DNA from 2 places in the Aminobacter sp. SR38 genome. Region 2 is predicted to be linked to the other one. Evidence: predicted binding sites of a transcription regulator. Region 2 holds the regulator's gene; the other holds the start of a gene.
The links. Region 2 encodes PhoB, which activates phosphate uptake and scavenging genes when phosphate is short. Its sites were predicted from a motif close to TGTCATNNANCTGTCAT; they were not measured.
Positions count from the first base shown of each region.

Region 1 (5,158 bases), 2.8 Mb from region 2:
CATAGAATGTCCTGCCCTGCCCGCCCTTGAGCAATTTGGCGCGGGCGAGTTCGGCATGCGCGATCTTGGCGGCCGTTACAGGCGAGCCCTTGGCCATGTCCTGCAACCTGAGGCCACCCAATGGCAAGGTGATGCCGTCGCCGATGGCTTCGCCCCTGACGTCGACAAGCTCGAGGCTGCCGCCGCCAAGGTCGCCGGCGATGCCGTCGGCGGGATGGAAACCCGAGATGACGCCGAGCGCCGAATAATAGGCTTCCTCGCGGCCTGTCAGCACCTGGATCTTGGTGCCCAGCACGTCCTCGGCACGCTGGATGAAGTCGGGGCCGTTGATCGCCTCGCGTGCGGCGGCGGTGGCCAGCACATACATCTTTTCCGCGCCGGCCTGCTCGGACAGCGCACGAAAGCGCCGGAACTCCTCCATCGAGCGGGTCACGCCCTCGGGGTCGAGCTTGCCGGTGGAGACGATGCCGCGGCCGAGGCCGGCGAGCATCTTTTCGTTGAACAGAAGGGTCGGCGAGCGTGCCAACCCTTCATAGACGACGAGACGTATGGAGTTCGAGCCGATATCGATGATCGACAGCGGTCGGCGGTCCTTGAGCCGGCCCTGCGAAAGCTGCGCCATCAGCCGGCCGCCGCCTCCGCCTTCTTGCGACGCTTGAACTGGGCAATGCGTTTGGGCGCGTGAGACTTCAGCGCGTCACCCCGTCCGGAGAGGCTCGGATTGGTCATGAAATATTCCTGCGCATTGAACGGCTCTTCGCCCTCGTCGAGCGTTATCCGCCGCGAGGTTCCATCCGCCAATACTTCGAAACTTTGCTGGTTGTCCATGATATTTCCCAGCATGACCTGACCCAGCACCTGCTCGTGCACGGTCGAATGTTTGGCGATCGGCACCATGGTTTCGACGCGCCGGTCGAGGTTGCGCGGCATCAGGTCGGCCGAGCTGATATAGACGATCGCCTCGTCCGACGGCAGGCCGTGGCCATTGCCGAAACAATAGATGCGGCTGTGCTCGAGGAAACGGCCGACGATCGACTTGACGCGGATATTCTCCGACAGGCCGGGAACCTGCGGCCTGAGGCAGCAGATGCCGCGCACCACCAGGTCGATCTCGACGCCGCTGCGGCTGGCGTCATAAAGCGCGTCGATGACGTCGGGATCGACGAGCGAATTCATCTTCATCCAGATCTGCGCCGGCCGGCCGGCGCGGGCATGCTCGACCTCGTCGGCGATGTGCTTGAGGATGCGGCTGCGCAGCGTGTAGGGCGACAGTGCGATGCACATCTCGTCGGCCGGCTCGGCATAACCGGTGATGAAGTTGAAGATATGCGCCACATCACGCGCGATCGCCGAATCGGTGGTGAAGAAGGACAGGTCGGTATAGATGCGCGCGGTGATCGGGTGGTAGTTTCCGGTGCCGAGATGGACGTAGTTGCGCAGGCGGCCGTCCTCGCGGCGCACCACCAGCGACATCTTGGAGTGGGTCTTGAGTTCGAGGAAACCGAACACCACCTGCACGCCGGCGCGCTCGAGATCGCGGGCCCAGCGGATATTGGCCTCCTCGTCGAAACGCGCCTTGAGCTCGACGAGTGCGGTCACCGACTTGCCGGCCTCGGCGGCGTCGACAAGGGCGCGCACGATCGGGCTGTCGTTGGAGGTGCGGTAAAGCGTCTGCTTGATCGCCACCACTTCCGGATCGATCGCCGCCTGGCGCAGGAACTGCACCACCACGTCGAACGATTCATAAGGATGGTGAACGACAAAATCCTTCTCGCGGATCGCCGCGAAACAGTCGCCGCGATGGTCGCGGATGCGCTCGGGGAAACGCGGATTGAAGGGCGGGAACTTCAGGTCGTCACGGGCGATCGAGACGATCTCCGAGATCTGGTTGATCGCCAGCGGCCCGCTCAGCACGCTGACGCGGTTCGAGGCGACACCCAGTTCGCTGGCAACGAACTCGCGCAGCTCGGCCGGCATCAGGCTGTCGAATTCGACGCGGATCACCGAGCCGCGGCGGCGGCGCTTGAGTGCCGTCTCGAACAGCCGGACGAGATCCTCGGACTCTTCCTCGACCTCGATATCGCTGTCGCGGATGATCTGGAAGGTGCCCGAGCCCTTGACCTCATAGCCGGGGAACAGCTTGCCGATGAACAGGTTGACCGTTTCCTCGATCGGGATGAAACGCACCGAGCGCTTGCGGTCGGGCAAGCGGATGTAGCGCTTGAGGGCGACAGGGAGACGCAGCAGCGCCGTCATCTCCTCGCCGCTCTTGCGGTGGCGCAGTTGCAGGGCGATCGAGAAGCCGAGATTGGGGATGAAGGGGAACGGGTGCGCCGGGTCGATCGACAAAGGCGTCAGCACCGGGAAGACCTGCTCCATGAAATGATCTTCGAGCCACTTGCGCTCTTCCTTGGTAAGATCCGCCGAGGCGATGGTCTCGATGCCTTCGAGCTTGAGCAGCTCGAGCAGGCTGGCGAGGCTTTTCTGCTGGTCTTCCTGCAGTCGCTCGACCTCGTGCAGCAGCTGGTCGAGCTGCTGTTCCGGCGTGCGGCCGTCGGCGCTGCGGATGGTGATGCCTTCGCGCACCTGCCCGGCGAGACCGGCGACGCGGACCATGAAGAACTCGTCGAGATTGCCGGCCGAGATCGACAGGAAGCGGACGCGTTCGAGCAGCGGATGGTTGGGGTTCTGCGACTGCTCGAGCACCCGCCTGTTGAACTGCAGCCAGGAAAACTCGCGGTTGACGAAGCGGTCCGGATTGCCGTCGACCGCGCCGGTCGGCGACTTGTCGTTGACGAAATCGGTATGGACCGGTTTCAGCTGATTCATTTGGACAACCCTTCCCCACTGCCGCGTTCCGCCGCTTATCCGGCTCAACTTATCCTCTGACAGGCAATTGCGACAGTTTCATTTCAGCGTCTTGCAAAGCCGCCGCTTATGATACAAACGCTCTGCAATAAGGGTCCTCAGAAGGGAAAATACCATGGCCGGTGGCTCCATCCCCCACTTCCAGAACGACGCTGGACATGCCGTGATCGAGATCGGCGTCAAGGAGTTCATGTGCGTGGGCGCCAAGGCTCCGTTCGACCATCCGCATGTGTTCCTCGACATGGGCGCCGATTCCGAGAAGGTCTGCCCCTACTGCTCGACGCTGTACCGCTACTCCGCCAAGCTGAAGGCCACCGAGACCCTGCCGGCGGGCAGCCTCTACGCCATCGACCGCGCCGCCTGAGGCCCAGGCACGATCATGCAGTCGCCGCCGGTCGTCATTGCAGGCGCCGGCATCGCGGGGCTGACCGCCGCCCTTGCCTTTGCCCGGCACGGCGTCAGTGTCCACGTCCATGAACGTTCACCGGTGCTCGAAGAAGTCGGCGCCGGTCTCCAGCTTTCTCCCAACGCCACCCGCATTCTCGACCGCCTCGGCGTGCTCGATCTGGTCAGCAGGTCTGCCGTGCGGCCCGAGGCGGTGGTGCTGCGCTGCGCGGCAAGCCTGATCGAGCGCGGCCGCGTGCCGCTGGGTGCTGCGGCCGAACGCCGCTGGAAGGCGCCTTACCTCGTTGCCCACCGCGCCGATCTGCAGTCGGCGCTGCTCAGCCGCGTCAGCGAAAGCCTGCTGATCTCGGTCGCCACCGGATCGACGGTCGACACGGTCGAGCCCAGGGCGGACGGCCTCAGCATCTCGATCACCCAGGACGGCATCGCGTCACAGCAAGAGGCCGGCCTGTTCGTTGCCGCCGACGGCGTCTGGTCGGCCAGCCGGCGCCTTGTCGGCCCGCATGAAAAGAGCCGGTTCTCGGGCGAGCTGGCCTGGCGCACGACGATCCCGGTCGACAGCGAGCTGGGCCGGCAGTTCGCCGGAGTGACATCGCTGACGACTGTCACGACCTTCCTGCATCCGGGCTTCCACCTCGTCGCTTATCCGGTCCGCGCCGGCCATGCGGTCAATCTCGTCGCTTTCACCCCCGGCACGGCAATTTCCGAGCAATGGTCCGGTGAAACCGATGCCGGCGCCCTGGCCCGCGCCATGCAGGGCACGGCCCCGGCACTCTCCCGGCTTGTCCAGGAGGCCGGGCCGTGGACGGTGTGGCCGCTGCACACTGTCGATGCCTCCCGTCCCTGGACCTCGGCATCCGGCATCGTGCTGATCGGCGATGCGGCGCACGCCATGACACCCTTTGCCGCCCAGGGTGCCGCCATGGCGATCGAGGATGCCTGGACGCTGGCCGACGCCGTGCTCGCCGCCCAGAACAAGGCGGATGCGCTGCAACAGTGGGAAGCGGCGCGCAAGGCGCGTGTCGCCAGGGTGGCGCGGCGCGGCGCGCTCAACCATTTCGCCTGGCATGCGAGCGGGCCGGTGGCGCTCGCCCGCAACCTGTTCCTCAGGTTCAAGTCGCCGGCGAGCCTCGCCGCCGACATGGACTGGCTTTATGGCTGGACGCCGCCGGGCTGGTCGCCGCCTGGATCATCCGACGACCGGTTGTAGAGGCCGAGCGAAAAATTCAAGGTCGCCGGCAGCGGGTTCCACCAGCCTGTCGTCAAGCCGGCTTCCCGGAGTGCCGCCGCCGTCCAGGTGTTGCAGCCGGCGAGTGCGTTGAACTTGCCATGGGCATCGAAGAAGCCGTCATATTCGCCATAGGCTACCCCGAAAATGCGCTGAACGGCCCCTTCGTCGCGCACGAAACTGCGCTCGATGAAGTCGAGCATGGCGGCAAAACCCGCCTCGCCGAGTTCGAAACGCTGGACGGCGGGCTGAGGCAGGTCGACATCGCCGGCGAGGTCGACATGCATGACCGAATTGTCGAGGGTCAGCGCCGCAAACACCGGGCCGGGCTTCAGCTCCGACCAGGTCGGCGTGCCGATATAGAAGGCCTTGCTGCCCCAGCCGAACACCAGGTAACGCGCCGCCGGCAGGTCGGCCTGGATGCCGGCGTCGAGCAGGAAGCCGAATTTCTGCAGCACGGCATCGTCGATCGGCACGGCGATGTCGGTGTGGATCGGGTTGGTGAAGACGAGGATATGACGGGGTGCGGCCTGATCGTCAGCACGCCCGAACAGCGGCCGCGGCACCAGCGTGCCCAGGGCCACCGCCGCCACGGCCACAAGCACGACAGCGCCGAGCAGACGTAGAATTCTTTTCAACCGGTCCCGTCCCCGCTTC
Region 1 covers NZ_CP062112.1:930,676-935,833, forward strand. Annotated here, with positions in the region: gene ppx (exopolyphosphatase) at 1-622, opposite strand, end outside; gene IG197_RS04565 (RNA degradosome polyphosphate kinase) at 622-2,829, opposite strand; gene IG197_RS04570 (zinc-finger domain-containing protein) at 2,984-3,232, shown strand; gene IG197_RS04575 (FAD-dependent monooxygenase) at 3,248-4,483, shown strand; gene IG197_RS04580 (TIGR02117 family protein) at 4,426-5,139, opposite strand.
Region 1: the regulator PhoB is predicted to act here: its motif matches at 2,899-2,915, upstream of IG197_RS04565 (RNA degradosome polyphosphate kinase).

Region 2 (5,158 bases):
GAGCAGCGCACCGACCATGCCGAGCATGCGCGTATCGATCTCGGTTGCCTTGAGAAAGCGTCCGACCGGGCTGAGTTCGGTCGTTCGCGCTCGGTCTGCCGGCGCGTTGGTTGTCGTGTCTGTCATTGTTACCTCCCGACCGGATAGCCGTCTAAGCGGCAGCCGGTGTGCGCATGATAGGGTCAATCCGCCATGTCATGAAGCGGGCGCTTTTGAAAAACGCCGCGGGCAAGCCGCGGCGTTTGACCGACCGGATCGAACCGATCTCAGTTGCAGGCTGCGACCGAACCGGCCGCCACGCCCTGGCAGACCACGTCCTTGCCAACCCAGCCGGCGTCGATGACGACGTTGAGGTTGTCCTTGGTGATCGGAACAGGCGTCAGGAAGACCGAGTTCAGCTCGAGGCCGCCAGGCGTCTTGAACTTGGTGACGTTGGCGATCTCTTCCATCTTCTTGCCATCGGCGAGCTGCGAGGCGATTTCGGCGGCGTTCTTGCCGAGCTCGCGCGCGTCCTTCCACACCGAGACGGTCTGAGTGCCGAGCGCGATGCGGTTCAGCGCGGCATGGTCGCCGTCTTGGCCCGACACCGGCACCGAACCGGCAAGGCCCTGTGCCTGAAGCGCTGCGATCGCGCCGCCGGCGGTGCCGTCGTTCGAAGCCACGACCGCGTCGATCTTGTTGTCGTTGGCGGTCAGGAACTGTTCCATGTTCTTCTGGGCATTGGCCGGCAGCCAGCCATCGGTATAGGCCTCGCCGACATTCTTGATCTTGCCGGCGTCGACGGCTTCCTTGAGCACTTCCATCTGCCCGGCGAACAGGAAGTCGGCGTTCGGATCTGCACCGCTGCCCTTGATGAAGACGTAGTTGCCTTCAGGCTTGGCGGCGAACACGCCCTTGGCCTGCATGCGGCCGACTTCCTTGTTGTCGAAGGTCAGGTAGAAGGCATCCTTGTTCTCGATCAGGCGGTCGTAGCCGACAACAGGAATGCCTTCGGCGACGGCCTTGTCGACAGCCGGTCCGATGGCCGAGGCGTCCTGAGCCAGGATGATCAGGGCGTTGGCGCCCTGGGAGATCAGGCTTTCGACGTCGGTCAGCTGCTTGGCCGGCGACGACTGCGCGTCAGCCGAGATGTACTTGTCGCCGGCGGCCTCGATGGCGGCCTTCATGGCGGCTTCGTCGGTCTTCCAGCGCTCTTCCTGGAAGTTCGACCAGGAGACGCCGATGACCTTGTCCTTTGCCGAAGCCACTGCCGTAAGCGACAGAGTCATGGCAACGCCCGCCAGGATGGCGGTGGTAAACTTTTTCATTATTTCCTCCCTGCGCCCAATGGGCGCGCCTACTTCGCGATAGCCCTTGGAGAAGCTCTTTTTTTTCGAGCCTCGAAAAAATACTGACTCAATGCCCGGCCACTGTCAACATGGTTTCGCGAGCGCTCCTTATTTTTTTCGGAGCCCGAAATAAATAGAGACATTTGGCGCTGGCTCTGTCACAATCACTTGGCGCGTAAGGGACTGCCGCTTAAGAAGGGCAGCGCTTCGCCGGGAGGAAGACGAGCACATGTCGGTCGGCATACGTCACGACGATCTGAGACGGCGCAACCGCGCCATGGTTATATCCGCGGTTCGCCGAGCCAGCCAGCCATCGCGCACCGAAATCGCCGCCACCACCGGCCTCAGCCATTCGACGATCTCGACGATTTCCTCCGATCTCATATCAGAAGGCATCCTTGCCGAGGCCAAGTTCAGCGAACCCGTCTCCATGAAACGGGGGCGGCCGCAGGTCGGGTTGATGCTCGATGCCGATGCTGCGTCTGTCGTTGCGGTCGTGCTCTCGCTCAACAGCCTGTCCGCCGCCATCATCGACTATGCCGGCAACACCGTGACCGAAGAGACCCGGCGGCTTGTCACGCAGCAGATGCCTGCCGAGGCGCTGGTCGACGAATGCGTCGGAATGGTCCGGCGCCTGATCGACAGCGCCGGCGCTTCGGGCGGCGCCGTCCTACGCATCGCCATCGCCGTCCAGGGCATCACCGACGCCGCCTCGCGCAAGCTGTTGTGGTCTCCGATCACCCGATACGACGACATCCCCTTCGCCGACCGGCTGGAGCAGGAGTTCGGCGTACCTGTTTCGGTTGAGAACGACTGCAACATGATCGCCGAGGCCCTCCGCTGGCGAGATCCGGTGCGTTATCGCGACGACTTCATCGCCATCCTGCTCTCGCACGGCATCGGCATGGGCCTCGTCATCAAGGGCGAGCTGTTCACCGGCACGCAGTCGTCGGGTGCCGAGTTCGGCCACATGATCCACCGCCCGGACGGCGCGCTTTGCCGTTGCGGCCGCCGCGGCTGCATCGAGGCCTATGCCGGCAACTACGCCATCTGGCGCAACGCAAGGGTTGGCGACGAGAATGCCGAGCCGCTGGCCGACCTGTCCGACGACGACATCAGGGCCGTGGCCGATGCGGCACGTGACCATGATGGCCCCGAACGCGAGGCCTTTCGCAAGGCCGGCGAAGCCATCGGCTTTGGACTCGGCTCGATGTTTGCGCTGTTCGACCCCGCCCCCCTCGCCTTCGTCGGCGTCGGCGCAACCGCCTTCGACATCATGGAGCCACATGTGCGCGCGGCCATCGCCAAGACGGCGGGCGGGCTGCACTCGAAGGCGATCTCCTTCGACACCGAACCCAACGAGGTTCCGCTCAAACGCGAGGGCGCGATGATGCGCGCGCTGCTTGCCATTGATCAGGAGATTTTTGCCGCAGGCACGGCTCCACGCCGTGCCGGTGCCGACGTCGCCTAGCTGAGCGGAAAAGAGCCCGAAGCGGCTCAGTCCTCGCGGATGGCGTAGCCGGCACCGCGAATGGTCCGGATCACGTCAGGCATGCGGCCGTTGTTGACCGCCTTGCGCAGGCGCCCGACATGCACGTCAACGGTGCGCTCGTCGATATAGATCGTCTCGCCCCAGACATTGTCGAGCAACTGGCTGCGCGAGAACACGCGGCCCGGGTGCCGCATCATGAATTCGAGCAAGCGGAATTCGGTCGGCCCGAGCTTGATCTCGCTCTTCTTGCGGTAGACGCGGTGCGACTCGCGGTCGAGCATGATGTCGCCGACCTTGAGCACCGAGGACAGCACCTCGGGTTTGGCCCGGCGCAGCAGCGCCTTGACGCGCGCCATGAATTCCGGCGTCGAGAACGGCTTGACCAGGTAGTCGTCGGCCCCGGTCGAAAGCCCGCGCACCCTGTCGCTTTCCTCGCCCCGCGCCGTCAGCATGATGATCGGCAGGCGTTCGGTGTCGGGACGCATCCTGAGCCGGCGGCACAGTTCTATACCCGACAGCGCCGGCACCATCCAGTCGAGCACCAGCAGGTCGGGCACGTTTTCCTGGAGCCGAATCTCGGCCTCGTCGCCACGCGTGACGACCTCGACCTGATAGCCTTCGGATTCGAGATTGTAGCGAAGCAGCACGCCCAGCGGCTCTTCGTCTTCGACGACCATGACCTTGGGAGCGATCATTGGCTATACCTTGTCCTTGCGCATGGCCGCTTGTGGACCATGCGCTGATTTAACCTATGCAGCGCCCCCGCGCCAAACGCATGCGGTTGCGGAAATGCTCAGGCCGGAACCGTCGTCGTGGTCTCGTCGACCTTGGGCCGGTTCAGCGGCAGCTGCGTACCCGTCACGACGAAATAGGCGTTCTCGGCGATGTTGGTGACATGGTCGCCGATGCGCTCGAGGTTCTTGGCGCAGAACAGCAGATGCGTGCAGGCCGTGATGTTGCGCGGATCTTCCATCATGTAGGTCAGGAGTTCGCGGAACACGGCGGTGTACTGGATGTCGATCTTCTGGTCGTCGGCGCGCAGATCCTTCAGGCCCTCGGCCTGACGCGCGACATAGAGATCGACGACGCCGCGAACCTGGCCAAGCACCAGCTGCGCCATCGCATCGATCGAATGCGAGAGATTGCGCGGGGTCGGCGACTGGCCGACGGCGCCGACGCGCTTGGCAATGTTCTTGGCGAGGTCGCCGATGCGCTCGAGGTCACCCGCCATGCGGATGGCACCGACCACGGCGCGCAGGTCCTGCGCCATCGGCTGGCGCTTGGCGATCAGAGTGATCGCCGAATTGTCGAGATCGCGCTGCTTGGCGTCCATGATCGTATCGTCGGCAACGACGTTTTGCGCCAGTGCCTGGTCGGACGTGAGAAGCGCGCGGATGGCGCCGGCCACCATTGCGCCGGAAAGATCGCCCATGTCGCGGATGAGCTGGTCGACGTGCTGAAGTTCTTCGTCGAAGGACCGGACTGTATGTTCGCCCATGATTTCTTCCTCGTATCGTGTGCCGCGACGAAACCCACTCAGCCGAAGCGGCCGGTGATGTAGTCCTGCGTCCGCTTGTCGTCGGGGTTGGTGAACATCTTGTCGGTCGGGCCTTCCTCGACGAGATAGCCGAGGTGGAACATCGCCGTGCGCTGCGACACGCGCGCCGCCTGCTGCATCGAGTGCGTGACGATGACGATCGTGTAGTTCTCGCGCAGTTCGTCGATCAGCTCCTCGACCTTGGCGGTGGCGATCGGGTCGAGCGCCGAACACGGCTCGTCCATCAGGATCACCTCGGGCGAAACGGCGATGGCGCGCGCGATGCACAGGCGCTGCTGCTGGCCGCCCGACAGGCCGGTGCCCGGCTCGTTGAGGCGGTCCTTGGCTTCGTTCCACAGAGCGGCCTTCTGCAGGCTCTTCTCGACGATCACGTCGAGCTCGGCCTTGTTCTTGGCGAGACCATGGATGCGCGGGCCGTAGGCGACGTTCTCGTAGATCGACTTCGGGAACGGGTTCGGCTTCTGGAACACCATGCCGACGCGGGCACGCAGCTCGACGACGTCGATCTTGGGATCGTAGATGTCTTCGCTGTCGAGGGTGATCTTGCCGCCGACGCGGGCTGCGTCGATGGTGTCGTTCATGCGATTGAGGCAGCGCAGGAAGGTCGACTTGCCGCAGCCCGACGGGCCGATCAGCGCCGTCACCTGATTCTGGCGAACGTCGAGATCGACGCCGAACAGCGCTTGCTTCTCGCCATAGTGCACGGTCACCTTGTCGCCGCGCATCTTGATGATTTCGTTCGTTCTGGCGTTCATCTCAGCATTCACCGCGTCGTCGAGG
Region 2 covers NZ_CP062112.1:3,789,865-3,795,022, reverse strand. Annotated here, with positions in the region: gene IG197_RS18610 (sugar ABC transporter permease) at 1-126, opposite strand, end outside; gene xylF (D-xylose ABC transporter substrate-binding protein) at 267-1,307, opposite strand; gene IG197_RS18600 (ROK family protein) at 1,558-2,799, shown strand; gene phoB (phosphate regulon transcriptional regulator PhoB) at 2,826-3,515, opposite strand; gene phoU (phosphate signaling complex protein PhoU) at 3,614-4,318, opposite strand; gene pstB (phosphate ABC transporter ATP-binding protein PstB) at 4,357-5,158, opposite strand, start outside.